DNA from 3 places in the Arthrobacter sp. UYP6 genome. Region 1 is predicted to be linked to each of the others. Evidence: predicted binding sites of a transcription regulator. Region 1 holds the regulator's gene; each other region holds the start of a gene.
What was found. The regulator Rex, encoded in region 1, represses fermentation and respiration genes when NADH is low (regulators of the CRP and FNR family bind a similar motif). The targets are predictions, from matches to a motif close to CTTGTGAANNNNTTCACAAG.
Positions count from the first base shown of each region.

Region 2: a site for Rex is predicted at 2,652-2,671, ahead of ABIB35_RS09470 (queuosine precursor transporter). Genes of this name have one in related genera too.
Region 3: a site for Rex is predicted at 2,295-2,314, ahead of rhaI (L-rhamnose isomerase). Genes of this name have one in related genera too.

Region 1 covers NZ_JBEPPM010000006.1:6,942-11,936, reverse strand. Annotated here, with positions in the region: gene gdhA (NADP-specific glutamate dehydrogenase) at 1-424, shown strand, start outside; gene ABIB35_RS06590 (helix-turn-helix domain-containing protein) at 598-810, shown strand; gene ABIB35_RS06585 (30S ribosomal protein bS22) at 957-1,055, shown strand; gene ABIB35_RS06580 (HAD family hydrolase) at 1,185-1,997, opposite strand; gene ABIB35_RS06575 (glutaredoxin family protein) at 2,085-2,339, shown strand; gene ABIB35_RS06570 (redox-sensing transcriptional repressor Rex) at 2,472-3,182, shown strand; gene ABIB35_RS06565 (hypothetical protein) at 3,204-3,593, opposite strand; gene ABIB35_RS06560 (ABC transporter permease family protein) at 4,138-4,950, opposite strand.
Region 2 covers NZ_JBEPPM010000009.1:90,145-95,139, reverse strand. Annotated here, with positions in the region: gene ABIB35_RS09480 (FUSC family protein) at 1-183, opposite strand, end outside; gene tgt (tRNA guanosine(34) transglycosylase Tgt) at 407-1,681, shown strand; gene ABIB35_RS09470 (queuosine precursor transporter) at 1,777-2,520, opposite strand; gene ABIB35_RS09465 (TetR/AcrR family transcriptional regulator) at 2,754-3,434, shown strand; gene ABIB35_RS09460 (hypothetical protein) at 3,427-3,888, shown strand; gene thiD (bifunctional hydroxymethylpyrimidine kinase/phosphomethylpyrimidine kinase) at 3,979-4,824, shown strand; gene ABIB35_RS09450 (polysaccharide pyruvyl transferase family protein) at 4,927-4,995, opposite strand, start outside.
Region 3 covers NZ_JBEPPM010000003.1:169,220-174,214, forward strand. Annotated here, with positions in the region: gene ABIB35_RS03835 (UBP-type zinc finger domain-containing protein) at 23-370, opposite strand; gene ABIB35_RS03840 (hypothetical protein) at 463-822, opposite strand; gene ABIB35_RS03845 (LacI family DNA-binding transcriptional regulator) at 1,221-2,231, opposite strand; gene rhaI (L-rhamnose isomerase) at 2,371-3,537, shown strand; gene ABIB35_RS03855 (bifunctional aldolase/short-chain dehydrogenase) at 3,543-4,995, shown strand, end outside.

The sequences.
Region 1 (4,995 bases):
TTCCATCTGGGATGCCGGCGCCACTGTGGCGCTACCGTGCGCCACACAGAACGAGCTGAACGACGCCGACGCCCGCACATTGGTTGCTTCCGGGGCGGTGGCGGTGGCTGAAGGGGCGAACATGCCCTGTACACCCCAGGCCATTGAGGTCTTCCAGGAAGCCGGTGTGCTGTTTGGTCCCGGCAAGGCCGCCAATGCCGGCGGTGTTGCCACCTCTGCGCTGGAGATGCAGCAAAATGCGAGCCGGGACTCATGGTCCTTCGAGCACACCGAGCGGCGGTTGACGGAAATCATGGTGGGCATTCATGACAGCTGCGCCACAACGGCTGAGGAATACGGTGTTCCCGGTAACTACGTGGTGGGCGCAAACATCAACGGCTTTGTGCGGGTTGCCGACGCGATGCTTGCACAGGGCGTCATCTAACCTGCCGGAAGCGGCCCGTCGGGGTGCGAAGATTGCGCCTGAACTTCCACAATCGTGACCGGAGACACTAGAGTGGAAGACCGGACGGCAACACCCTGGCAGGCACCCGCGTCTTCACCGGCGCCGCCGCAGTGCAGCCGGTTGTTGCACATCAGCGAAGGAACAAAAGACATATGGCAGACGAGGGTAATTTCTCGGACGTTCGGTTTCTGACCGTGTCAGAGGTCGCGGATGTCATGCGTGTGTCCAAGATGACCGTGTATCGACTGGTGCACTCGGGTGAGCTGCCGGCAGTCCGCTTTGGGCGCTCCTACCGGGTGCCGGAGTCGGCGGTGCAGCAGGTGCTGAAAAACGCCGTGATTGACCGCCGAACGGACACTGCGTAGCGCTGTCACTAGATACCGCGGCGAGGCGGTACCCTGTTAAAGAACGTTTTACATCGTGGCAATTATCTGCCGGTGTCGACGCGTGGGTGCCAACGGTGCCAAGCGTTGGAGCCGGCGTCTGACTATTTCAAGTTTGTGAGGACTCTGTGGGTTCAGTAATTAAGAAGCGCCGCAAGCGTATGGCAAAGAAGAAGCATCGTAAGCTGCTTCGTAAGACCCGCCACCAGCGTCGCAACAAGAAGTAACCGGGATCTTTCCTGGACAAACCCGCCACCCTTTGGGTCGGCGGGTTTGTTTTTAACCCTGTCCGCACCGATCACGGTGCACAAGAGAGGTCAGCCGGCGGCGCCAACCTGCGCCGCCCGGAGCATTCCTTAGCGGGAACGGACCCAGGAAAAGCCGCGCCAGAGCCCGTAAGCGCCGCCCGCAACCGTTGCGCCCTTCAGGCCGAGGGTTGCGGCACGCCGGCCGGACCTAAAGTCGTAGATGGGCCAGTTGCGGTCCCTGGCATGGCGGCGGAGCCGCGCATCAGGGTTGATGGCTACCGGATGGCCGACCATGCTGAGCAGGGGAACGTCGTTATAGGAATCGCTGTACGCCCAGCAGTGCTGCAGATCCAGGCCTTCCTTCTCCGCCAGGACCCGCACACCCTCGGCCTTGGCAGGGCCGTGCAGGAACTCGCCCACCAGCCGCCCGGTGTAGAGGCCATGATCGATTTCACTGACGGTCCCCAGCGCTCCGGTGAGGTGCAGCCGATCGGCGATGACGGAGGCCACCTCCACGGGGGTGCCCGTGACCAGCCATACCGGCCTGCCGGATTTCATATGTTGCTCGGTAAGGGCCCGGGTGCCGGGCCAGATCTTGGATTCGATCATTTCGTCATAGACTTCTTCGCCCAGAACCCGGATATCCGCCGCAGCCAGGCCGGTAGCCAGTGTCAGCGCGGCGTCGCGCACCGAATGCACGTCCTTGAGGTTTTCGCCCTGCAGCATGAACCGCGCCTGCTTGCGGGCGAAGCCGAAGGCTTCCCGAAGCGTAAAGACCCGGCGCTGATACATCTTCCGCCCCACATGGAAAAGGCTGGCGCCGCGCATCAGTGTGTTGTCGACGTCAAAGAAAGCAGCCTCGCCAGGTTTGACCGCCGCTGCCATGGGCTCGGCGGCTCGTACTGCGGTGGTTCTGGGCATACCCCGAGTCTACGCAAAAACTATGCTCAGCCGCCGATGGGCCGCGCACCGTGCCCGGATGGTGGACACAACGGCTAATTTAGAGGTATGACCTCCTCGACCGGTTCCCCCGACCTCCTCCTGCTCACCCGTCCGGGATGCCACCTGTGCGCCGATGCCCGGAAGGTGTTGGACCGGATCCGCTTGGACCTGGGGATTGGCTGGCGCGAAGAATCCATCGACGGAAACGATGAGCTGACGTCCCGCTTCGGAGAAGAGATTCCCGTACTGCTGATTGACGGCGTGCAGCGCGACTTCTGGCAGCTGGACGAGGCCAGGATCCGCCGCCTCCTGGGGGCGTAGCGCCCGGAGCTTTGTCCCCGCACTCCGGCGGGCTTAGAGTGGAAAACCCGGGGCCGTTTCCTGCTGATGAGTGGCGGGGCGGGCGCCTGCCCTGCGCATCAGCATCGTGGACACCAACAATGATAGGGACACGTGAGTATCTCGGAGGAACCTTCCCGGCCGGCCGGCACAGTTGGCCACCGACAGATTCCGCCTGCGTCCCTGACCCGCCTGACCATCTATCTGCGCGCGTTGGGCAGCATGCTGGCCGACGGTATTGAACGCGTTTCCTCGGACGAGCTGGCCGATGCTGCCGGGGTCAACTCTCCCAAACTGCGCAAAGACCTGTCCTATCTGGGCTCTTACGGCACGCGCGGGGTTGGCTATGACGTTTCCTATCTCAGTGAACAGATCTCGGCGGCGCTGGGCCTGACGCGTAACTGGAGAGTGGCCATTATCGGGGCTGGAAACCTGGGCAAGGCGCTGGCCGGCTATCCGGGGTTCGGCTCACGCGGCTTCGAAGTCGTGGCACTCCTAGACGCCGACCAGATGGTGGTCGGCCAGGAAATCGGGTGGCTCCGGGTAAATTCCGTGAACGACATGGAGAGTGTCCTGGTGCGGACCAGAGCCAACATGGCGGTGCTGTCGGTTCCAGCCGAAGTGGCACAGGAACTGTGCGACCGGCTGATCGCCGGCGGTATCACCAGCATCCTGAGCTTTGCGCCGGTGGTCCTGCAGGTTCCAAACCACGTCCAGGTGCGCAAGGTGGACATGGCTACCGAGCTCCAGATCCTGGCGTACCACGCACAGCGGGCCCAGATGTCGGATATCGCGGCTAAAGCCCGGGCCCGGCTGGCAACGTAGCGGGCATCGCCGTCGTCGGTGTTAGCCCATGCCCAAATACTGGCTGCGCCGGGGTCGGAAGTATCTGGCGCAATCCTGCCGGTACAGCAGCGCCAGCCCGCCGCTTGCCACAAGCACTGCCAAGGCCTGGGGCTCCGAGCCGCCCTGCACGGTGATGGCCAGCGCTGCGGCGGCAAGGACCGAACCGCCGATGCGGGCCCAGTTCCGTCCTTCACGAATCATGAAGGCGAACAGCACATAGACGCCCAGGACCACCACCGCGGCACCAAGGGTCGCAGCCTGCACGGTTGCGGCGTACTCCTTGACGTTGACTCCCAGTTGCCCAAGCTGGACAGCAGACGGGGGCAGTTCGGTAATGGGCCGGCGGCTTGCCGCCACCCCGCCGGCAAAGCTGATGAGGCCCGCCAGCATGATCAGGGTAAAGCCCAGCCGTACTGCGCGAGGCCGCGGGCCCTTCCACTCGTTGTAGGGGATGCGAGCCGGCAGCGGCGGCTTGGGCGCCGATGTGGGCGCAGCGGGTAGTGCCGTGCCCGCGGGTGGAGCAGCGGCCGGTGCCGTGCCCGCGGGCGGATCAGCTGCAGGCGTCCGCTGGGCGGCGGCGTCGGGCGCTGCCGGTATCGGGGCAGAGGGTTTGGCTGGGGGCGGGGCTCCGAATATCGCCCCGGGGGTGCTGGCGGTTCTGATCCGGCTGCGGAAGGTGCCCCGGACTTTCTGGCTTAGTCGCAGCAGGGGGACACGGGGTTTTTGTGGATTAGGGGAAGCGGGAAGTGAACTCATCGCGGGTGCCGCCTTTGAAAAAAGGGATACGCTCTCCGCCGGGCCGGGCAACCGATCCCGGCGGGAGATCAAACGCTACCCCCGTTTCTCCCCGCTGTGACCACTGCCGGCCGGGCTTGGCGGGGCTGGACACAAAAAAAGGGCCGACCCGCCAAAACGGGTCGGCCCTGAGTGTCCCCTAGTAGGGCCCAAAGCGGGGTTGGCGGCGGAAATACGGCTGCGCCAGCGGGCGGTAGAGCATCACCACTCCTACAATTCCGGCCAGGGAACTCAGCAGGGACAGCAGGTTCAGCGGCGAGGAGAAGGCCAGTCCCGACACCAGCGTGAGCAGCAAACCAACCGCGGACAGCGCTGCGAATACCGTGGCGATAATCCGTGCCCAGTTTTTCCCCTTGCGGATCAGAACAGCCAACAGAACGTAAATCAGAAGGGAAATCACCGACAGGACGATTCCGGCTGTGACAAACGAGGTGCGCAGCAGTTCGCCAGTGACACCGGCATCTTCAAAGGTCTGCCGGTCCGTGGGGGAGAGCGTAGCCAGCGGATCGTCGGACGCGGCGAGGACTGAAATGACCATGGAAATGAACGTCAGGATCCCGGCGGCAATGATCAGCCAGAAACCGGTCATGACCTCCCGGGGCGCCGGTCCTTTGACGCCCGGGAAGGGACCGCCGGATCCCGGGTAAGCGTATCCGGAGGGCTGGGCCGCCTGGTAGCCGTAGGGACTTTGCGGCTGCTGGCCGTAGGGCTGGCCTGGCTGCTGCCCGTAGGGGCCCTGAGGCTGCTGGCCGTACGGCTGGCCGGGCTGCCCATAGGCGGTGTACGGCTGGTCGGCCTGCCCGCCGTTCGGGTTTTGCCCGGTGTACTGGCCCTGACCGTACTGGGGCGGCTGCGGCAGCCGCTGGCCATACTTGGGCTGATCGTCGGCAGGGCCGGGATCTTGGGGACTATTGGGGTTCCGGGGGTCCGGACTATTCGGAGGAGTGCTCATTGCCGCCTACTTGCTTGTTGGTGCAGGTACTGCTCCCGAAGGAGT
Region 2 (4,995 bases), on a different contig from region 1:
CCGCAGCTGGTGGCCGAACCGCTGCCGGTGGGGTTCATTGCGTCCGTAAATGCCGGTGAACGCCCCAAAGCTGGCAAAGATTGCCAGATCGATCCGCCCGAAGGCAAGCAGCAGAATGAGGGGAATGCCCACTCCGAGCCCGCAGCGAATGGCAACCTGATGGTCATTATGAGCCGGCGCCATCCGGAACATATCGCGAAGCAGGTTCAAAGGGTTGGTCCGGCCTTTCCAGTGCAATAGGTGTGGGAGGGGTACAGGGAGGCGGCCTAAACCGCACCTTCCACCGTACGCCGCCTCCCCGCGGCCACTGGAAAAATGTGGTGCGCGTCCCACGGATCGCAGTGCTCGCGGCCACCCGGTCCCAGAGCGGGCAGGCCGGTGCCGGCGGGTAAGGCAAAATGGAGGGGTGCCTTCCTCAACGTTCTCCTTCGCCCTCGGTAAGCGCCTGCGCGAAACCACTGCCCCAACAGCCGAGCAGACGCAGGCCAACGGCGGTGAGTTCCAGGGCCGCACCGGCACGATCACCACGCCGCACGGTGAAATCGCGACGCCGGCCTTCATCGCCGTAGGCACCAAGGCCACGGTTAAGGCTGTGCTTCCGGAATCAATGGCGGACCTGGGAGCGCAGGCCCTCTTGGCGAATGCCTACCACTTGTACCTCCAGCCCGGACCCGATGTGCTGGACGCGGCAGGCGGGCTGGGCAAGTTCATGAACTGGTCCGGCCCCACCTTCACCGATTCGGGTGGTTTTCAGGTGATGAGCCTGGGCGCGGGCTTCAAAAAGGTCATCAATATGAACGCGGACGGGACCACCCACGCCACTGGAGCGGACGACGCCGTCGCCCCCGGCAAGGAACGCCTGGCCCATATCGACGACGACGGCGTGTGGTTTAAGTCCCACCTCAACGGAGACAGACACCGCTTCACACCCGAAGTTTCCATGCAGGTCCAGCACCAGATCGGTGCCGACATCATGTTCGCGTTTGATGAGCTGACTACGCTGATGAACTCCCGCGAATACCAGGAAATGTCCCTGGAACGGACCCGGTTGTGGGCGCTGCGCTGCATTGCCGAGCACCAGCGGCTCACCGAGGAACGCATCGGCAAGCCCTATCAGGCCCTGTTTGGCGTCTTGCAGGGCGCCCAGTACGAGGATCTGCGCCGAAAGGCCTCCCGCGATCTGGGCGCCATGGACTTTGACGGTTTCGGCATTGGCGGCGCCCTGGAGAAAGAAAACCTGGGAACCATCGTGCGCTGGTGCACCGAGGAGCTGCCCGAGGACAAGCCGCGGCACCTGCTGGGAATCTCCGAACCCGATGACATTTTCACCGCCATCGAAAACGGTGCCGACACCTTCGACTGCGTGTCCCCCACCCGGGTGGCGCGCACGTCAGCGTTCTACACGCCGCACGGCCGTCTGAACCTCTCCAATGCGCGGTTTAAAAAGGACTTCACGCCCCTGGTAGAGGGCTGCGACTGCTATGCCTGCGCGCACTATACGAAGGCCTACATCCATCACCTCTTCCGGGCTAAGGAAATGGTTGCCTCCACTCTGGTGTCCATTCACAACGAACGCTTCACGGTGAAGCTCGTGGATGATGCGCGGCTGGCGATTGAAGACGGCTCGTTTTTCGATTTCAAGGCTGAAACCCTCGGCAAGTACTACAGCCCCAAGTCGTAGGCGGCCGGCGCCTCAGGCCTGAACAACCAGGGCTCCATCAGGCCGGAGGCGCAAACGCCGGAGGGGGCGTAGACGCCGTCACGCCGGCCGGGTCCTTAGGACACGTTTTCGGGCTGCTGGGAGGCAGAGGCGGCGTAACTGGGCTCACGCTTTTTGATGGCCTTGATAACCAGGGCCGTCACCGGAACAAAAAGGAACTCAATGAGCGTCTTATACACGAACCCGAAGATGACGTAGTTGATGAAACTGCCGGCATCGGTGATCCCGATAATGGGTGCTGCAATGGCGCAGAAGATGAGCGTGTCAGCAAACTCGCCCACACCGGTGGAGGCCATGAGCCGTCCAATCAGGGCACGCTCCCGGAACTTCTCCTTCATCCGTACCAGGACCCAGGAGTTCAGCGTCTGTCCGGCAACAAAACCGAGCAGGCTGGCCAGTACAATCTGCCACACCGGGCCCAGCGCCAGCTCCAGTGCTGCCTGCTTGGACTGTCCGTAGTCGTCGTCGAACCCGGGCAGCGCAATAATCACCGCGAAACTTACTGCGGCCAGCGCCGCCACGGCAAAGCCGGTGAAGATCGCACGCCGTGCCGCCTTGAAGCCGTAGACCTCGCTGATCACGTCACCGAGGATGTAGGCCAGAGGGAAGAGGAAAAAGCCGCCGTCCGTCACGATGCTGAAGTCGCCGAAAATCGGCCCCAGGACCACGCCCTTGGTGGCTCCGATGTTGGAAATGACAATCACCACGCACATAAGCGTCAGGATGATGTCGTAATGCGAACTGCCGCGCGCGGCAAATGCCGGAGCGGACGCCGTCTCGGCGCCGGTATGGGTGTGCATGGGGTTCCGTTTCCTAGTGGTTCGCCGTGGCTTTCACCGGCTGTATTAGCACTGTGCCCGCTGCACCGGGCGGCCTGTCAGGGGCCGCCGTCAATTCTGCCACGTTCTGCCCGGGCGTGGAGCCGTCCATCTTTTTGAACGCGTTCAAAAACGTGATGTACTGACATTCGTACGGGGCCGCTGCGCGCATATGCAGCAAACACGCACCCTGAAAACTGAACCGAGGAACACGAATGACGGCAACGGTCAAGAGTGAGCAGACCCGTCGGCTGCTGATCGATTCAGCACTCTCCCAGTTCCGCACCCGGGGATATGCAAAAACCACCATGCGCAGCATCGCCGAGGCGGCTGGGGTGTCCGTGGGTAATGCGTACTATTACTTCCGGTCCAAGGATGAACTCGTTGCCGAGCTGTACCGGTTCCTGCAGGATGAACACCGCAGCCGGTCCCTTCCCCTGCTCCGCGACGGCCAGAATCTGGGCGAACATCTGCGCCTGATCCTCCTGGCCAATCTGGACATCATGGGCCCGTACCACGACTTCGGTGCCCACTTTATGCGCACGGCCATGCCGCCGTCTTCGGCCTCCGGACCCAGCCGCCGCCACGGCTCCGGGGACGAGGGAGTCGGCCGCGCAAAATCGATAGCGCTGTTCCGACAGGCCGTCACAGTCTCGCGCCCGCAGCCCCCGCTGGCCATCCGCGATGATCTGCCCGAGCTCCTGTGGCTGGTGCACATGGGGGTCACGCTTTTCTGGATTTATGACCGCTCGCCCGGTCAACGGCGCTCCCGCAGGCTGGTACAAAACGTCGCGCCGCTGGCAGCGAAGCTCGTCATCCTCTCCCGCCTGCCCGTGGTCCGCAATATCGTGGAGGATGTAGTTCGCCTATTCCAGGGAGCCAGACGCGATGACTGACACAAGCGACGACGACGTCGCCCTTCCCCCCGCGCCGGTATCCACCGACACGACGCCACCTGACTCGCGGGTGCTTCCCGGCCCCCTGGCTGTTGCACTGGGCTATGCGGTGGCCTGCATTGTCCTTGCCTTAATCGCCACGGTAGCGGTGGGCTGGGGGGCGTCGCGGGACTTCTGGGGCTATGTCTGGACCGTCATTGTCGCTGCGTTCTACGCTGCCGGCCTGGGCCTGTTCACCACACTCCCCGTCGCCCTCATCCTGGGATGGACGCTGCGCGGCGTCCTCAACCAGGGCATCCACATCCTGATGTTCTTCCTGGTGCCCCTGTTGCTCGGCTGGCTCATCATTGGCCTGAGCGTGCACGCGGTGCTGGTTCCGCTGCTGATGGGCACCGCCATTGGGCTGTCCATGGCGGCAGGCCGTGCCGTCATTTGGCGATTTGCCCGCCCCTAACCCACCTGCGCGTTTTGGCCGCCCCAGAGCGCAGCCAGGTCAGCAGGCCCTCGCTGGCACCCATGATCGTTTTGGGTGGAAGATGGAGGCATGTCTGCTAACACACACTCTGCGCAAACGGCTGCTCCGGCCGTCACCTTAACCATTGCCGGCTCTGAAGCCACCGGCGGTGCCGGCGCCCAGGCCGACCTCAAAACGTTCCAGGAACTCGGAACCTATGGGATAGCGGCTCTGACGTGCATCGTCTCCTTTAATCCCAAAGACAACTGGAACCACCGGTTTGTGCCCGTGGACGCCCAGGTGATCAGCGACCAGCTTGAAGCCATCCAGACCGCTTATGACCTGACCACGGTCAAGATTGGCATGCTCGGAACACCGGCAACAATCGACACCGTGGCCAAAGCCCTGCAGAGCCAGGAATGGACCAACATCGTCCTGGACCCGGTCCTGATCTGCAAGGGCCAGGAGCCGGGCGCGGCTCTGGACACGGACCAGGCGCTCAAGGCCCAGATCCTGCCGCTGGCCACCTTTGTCACCCCCAACCACTTTGAATCGATGTCTCTGTCCGGCATGGACTCCATCGACAGCGTCGAGGACCTGCAGGAAGCTGCCCGCCGCATCCATGAGGCCTCAGGTGCCGTGGTCCTCGCCAAGGGCGGAGTGCGGCTTGAAGGCGACGACGCCGTGGACGTGTTCTACGACGGCGAAACCATGGAGGTGCTGCGGGCCCCCAAGGTGGGCGATGTCGCCGTCAGCGGCGCCGGCTGCACGCTCGCAGCAGCAATCACTGCCGAGCTCGCCAAGGGAGCCAGCCCTCTGCAGGCCGCCAAGACAGCCAAGGCATTTGTCACCGAAGGCATCCGCAACCGGGTTTCCTCCAACACTCCGTTTGATGCCCTGTGGCAGGGCAATGCCGGGCAGGGGCCCGCGCTGTAGCCCTCCTGGGCCACAGTCCTGCTGGGCCACAGTCCTCCTGGGCCCCGCCGACCGGTCCTTCCTCCCGGGCGCCCTGCCCCGGGAAGAAGGACCGGCCGGCCGCTAGCGCCGAAAGAACGTGGAGTATCTCCGGTGCAGGGACAGCGCCGTCTTAACCGTCCGCGAGTTCAG
Region 3 (4,995 bases), on a different contig from region 1:
GCCGGCACGTTGTTCGGACCGCTTAGCGTAGTTGTTCCTGCCAGTTGGGAGGAACGCGCCCCGCCGGTCCGGGAACACCCTGGCTGGCGGGATGGCTTTCCGGGGGTGCCAGGTTGGGACCCTCAAAGACCGAACTGCTCCTGTAGTCCCAGAACCAGTCCTCGCCGGGTTCGTAACTGCGGATCACTGGATGCCCTGTTGACTGTTCGTGGCCGGTGGCATGTTGGCCCGGGGAATTGTCACAGCAGCCGATATGGCCGCACTCGGCACACCGGCGCAGGTGGAACCACCAGCTGCCTTCGGCCGTGCACTCCGCGCAGCCCGGGCCCGATGGCGGCACTGAAGTACTGATGCCTGACGGGTCGAACATGTTCAGTCACTCCTCGGCAGAGCCACCCCTGTCCGTCCTACGGTAGCCACGGCGTTGTGCCGGGAACAGAGGCCTGCGGCGGAACGGCATGTTTAGAGGCATCTGGTATCCGCCAGTATCAGTGTGTTGACGGATATTGCCACATATGTATGGTTGTGGTGTTCATACACAATGCGAAGCGCCCGGGAAGTGCCGGTTTCAGAGTCGCCGTTATCAACAGTGACGACGATGTTCGCGGACTGTCCGGCGGCCAGTCCGGTGGACCCCACCCGCATCATGCTCTTCCAGGCAGCTTTGGCATCCGGTTCATCAGGCTCGGTTGTTCCGGTTCCCACGACGTACGATTTGATGCCGTCTATTGGCATGAGGTAGGACGCGACGAGTTCCAGGTTATTTGCATCAATAAGAGATACTTCCCTGATGGTCAGGTCGCTGCCGCTGCTGTTCTCCACCACGCTTCCAAATGCTGCGGTGCCGTGATTTGGCTGTACGGCGCAGACCGTGGCATCACCGGTAGTCAGGGGACCGTTGATGTTCCATGTTGGCCCGGATCCGGCCAGCAAGCTAAGGAGAGCAAGACACGCTGTCCAGCAAAAGGGTTGAGCCCGCACGGCCGGTGCCCGCATGGATGCCGATGTTCGCATCTACTCTCCTTTAAGCCAGATAAGGAAGAGAGAGGAACATTGCTCGTCAGTGAAGAACGTGTCCCCGCAGGTCCTCGAATCCCCCCGCGGGACGCGTAAAGGCAGTACATCACGGATGCATCAAAAAAAGCGTTGGGCGGGACCATCTATTGTGGCGGGGTTCAGGAATCTATGTGCAGGTGAGAGGGAGGCGTGGATGTGGACTGTTAGCTCCGCGTGCTCTGCCGGGCCACCAGCTCGGGGGTAAAGCGCACCTGCCGGGCAGGAGCGTGGGCGTCAGCGAGCTGTTCCTGCAGCAGGGTGACGGCGGTCCGGCCGATCTCTTCAGCGGGCTGGCGGATTGAGGACAGCGGCACCACGGTGGACTGCGCAAAGTCGATGTCGTCGTAGCCGATCAGCGCCACGTCCTCGGGGACCCGCAGCCCGTTGATGAGGAGCAGGGACTGCAGGACGCCGACGGCAAGGAGGTCGTTGGCGCAGAAAATTGCTTCCGGCAGTCTGTCCCGGCTTCGTTCCACCAGTTCCTGGCCCACGGCACGGCCGGCCAGGACGGTCATGTCTGCCGCCTCGAGCACTTCAAGGCTCGCGTCCGGATGCTCGGAGACTGCCTTTAGTGCTCCTTCAAGCCGATCTGCGACCTGCCTGATGCCGGGGGAGCCGCCCACGAAGGCCAGCCGCCGCCGTCCGGTGTCCAGCAGGTGCTCTGCAGCCATGAACCCTCCGGCCGTATCGTCCACCGAAACGGAACTGTGGTCCCCGGGGCCGCCTTCCCGGTCCACCAGGACGGCGGCCACTCCGCGGTCCCGCAGTGCACCGATCCGGGCGCTGATGTCCCCCGCCGGAGAAATCAGCACCCCCTGGACCCGCTGTTCTTCGAAGAGGGTGACGTACCGTGCCTCCCGGTCCGGGTCATTGCCGCTGTTGCCCATGATGATGTCGCTGCCGTGCAGTGTGGCCTCGTTCTCAGCGGCGCGGGCAACGGCGGCAAAAAACGGGTTGGACGAGTCCAGGACAATCATTCCAATGGTGCGGCTCTGGCCGGCACGCAGTTGGCGGGCGGCATCATTGCGGACAAATCCCAGGGTTTCGACGGCGCCCTGCACCCGTTCGCGGGTGGCCGGTGCCACCCGATCCGGGTGGTTAAGGACGTTCGAGACGGTTCCCACGGCCACACCAGCCAGCGCTGCCACCTCTTTAATACTCGCTGCCATCGGGATCCCCATATTTTTCGCCGGTACCTGTCTTGACAGCCTACCGCGGAAACCATAAGTTTGACTCGTATTATGAAACGATTCAAACCCGGCGCTGTGAGCCGGAGAATCGCTTTCCACCTTCTGCCAGCTTGGAGATCAGCCAATGACGTCCCTGTCCGAGATTCTTCCCGACCTTGAAGGTCTGGGAATTGAGGTTCCATCGTGGGCCTACGGAAATTCCGGCACCCGGTTCAAGGTTTTCGCCACCCCCGGAACCCCGCGCACCATCCGGGAGAAGATCGCGGACGCCGCCAAGGTCAACGAGCTGACCGGGCTGGCTCCCGCCGTCGCGCTGCATATCCCCTGGGACAAGGTGGATGACTACGCGGAGCTCGGAACGTACGCCAAGGAGCACAACATTGCCCTGGGCACGGTGAATTCCAATACGTTCCAGGATGATGAGTACAAGTTCGGCAGCCTGACGCACAGCAATCCGGCCGTGCGGCAGAAGGCCATTGACCATATGTATGAGTGCATCGAGGTCATGCACCAGACCGGCTCCCGGGACCTGAAGATCTGGCTTGCCGACGGCACCAACTACCCGGGCCAGGGCAACATGCGCTCCCGCCAGGACTGGCTGGCGGACTCGCTGCGGAAAGTCTATGACCGCCTGGGCGAGGACCAGCGGATGGTCCTGGAGTACAAGTTCTTCGAGCCGGCTTTCTACCACACCGATGTTCCCGACTGGGGCACGTCCTACGCCCACACCCTGGCCCTGGGCGAGAGGGCGCTGGTCTGCTTGGACACCGGCCACCACGCGCCGGGCACCAACATCGAGTTCATCGTGGCGCAGCTGCTGCGCCTGGGCAAGCTGGGCTCCTTTGACTTCAATTCCCGCTTCTACGCGGACGATGACCTGATTGTGGGCTCCGCTGACCCGTTCCAGCTCTTCCGCATCCTGTTTGAAGTAGTGCGCGGCGGCGGCTTCGGCCCCAAGTCCGGCGTCTCCCTGATGCTGGACCAGTGCCACAACCTCGAGGAGAAGATCCCCGGCCAGATCCGCTCCGTGCTCAACGTGCAGGAAATGATGGCCCGCGCCATGCTGGTCGACACCGAGGCGCTGGAATCCGCGCAGACCTCCGGAGATGTCCTGGGTGCGAATGCCGTCTTCATGGATGCCTTCTACACCGATGTCCGTCCGGGCCTGGCACAGTGGCGCGAGTCCCGCGGGCTGCCTGCGGATCCGATGGCGGCCTACGCGGCCAGCGGATACCAGAACAAAATCAACACCGAACGCCAGGGCGGCCAGCAGGCCGGATGGGGAGCCTAAAAGAAATGACCAACGAAACAGTCAGTGCGCTGATCGCGCGCTCGAACCGTCTCGGCGCTGACAAGCGCAATACCAACTATGCCGGCGGCAACACCTCCGCCAAGGGCTTCGATACCGACCCGGTCACCGGCGAAAACGTTGAGCTGCTCTGGGTCAAGGGCTCCGGCGGAGACCTCGGCACCGTCAAGGAAGCCGGGCTGGCCGTCCTGCGGCTGGACCGCATGCGCGCCATGGTGAACACCTACCCCGGCGTGGACCGCGAAGACGAAATGGTGGCTGCTTTTGACTACTGCCTCCACGGCAAGGGCGGAGCGGCACCCTCGATTGACACCGCCATGCATGGCCTGGTGGACGCCGCACACGTGGATCACCTGCATCCGGATTCCGGCATTGCCATTGCCACGGCGGCCACCGGCGAAGCCCTGACGCAGAAGATCTTCGGCTCCAAGGTGCTCTGGGTGCCCTGGCGCCGTCCCGGCTTCCAGCTGGGCCTGGACATTGCCGCCATCAAGAAAGCCAACCCGCAGGCCATCGGCACCATCCTTGGCGGCCACGGCATTACCGCCTGGGGTGCCACGTCCGAAGAGGCCGAAGCCAACTCGCTGTGGATCATCGAAACCGCTGAAGCGTACATCGCCGCCAACGGCCGCAAGGATCCGTTCGGCGCCGTCCTGCCCGGTTACTCTGCGCTGCCCGAAGCCGAGCGCCGCGCCAAAGCCGCCGCCCTGGCGCCGGTTCTTCGTGGACTGGCGTCCACCGACAAGCCGGCCGTGGGGCACTTCACCGATGACGCCGTCGTCCTGGACTTCCTGGAACGCGCCGAACATCCGCGCCTGGGCGCCCTGGGCACCTCCTGCCCGGACCACTTCCTGCGGACCAAGGTCAAGCCGCTGATCCTAGACCTGCCCGCGGGTGCTTCCGTGGAGGACAGCATTGCCCGGCTGAAGGAACTACACGAGCAGTACCGTGCGGATTACCAGGCCTACTATGACCGCCACAGCACCGAAGATTCGCCCGCCCTGCGCGGTGCCGACCCCGCTGTGGTCCTGGTGCCGGGCGTGGGCATGTTCACTTATGGTGCCAACAAGCAGACCGCACGCGTGGCCGGCGAGTTCTACCTCAACGCCATCAACGTGATGCGCGGAGCCGAAGCTATCTCCACCTACGCCCCGATCGAGGAATCCGAAAAATTCCGGATTGAGTACTGGGCGCTGGAGGAAGCCAAGCTGGCGCGCATGCCCAAGCCGAAGTCCCACGCCACCCGTATTGCGCTGGTGACCGGCGCTGCCTCGGGCATCGGCAAGGCCATCGCCACCCGCCTTGCCGCCGAAGGCGCCTGCGTGGTCATCGCCGACCTGAACCTGGAGAACGCCGAAGCCGTGGCCGCCGAACTGGGCGGACCCGACGTCGCCGTCGGCGTGCAGGCGGACGTAACGGACGAAGCCCAGGTGCAGGCGG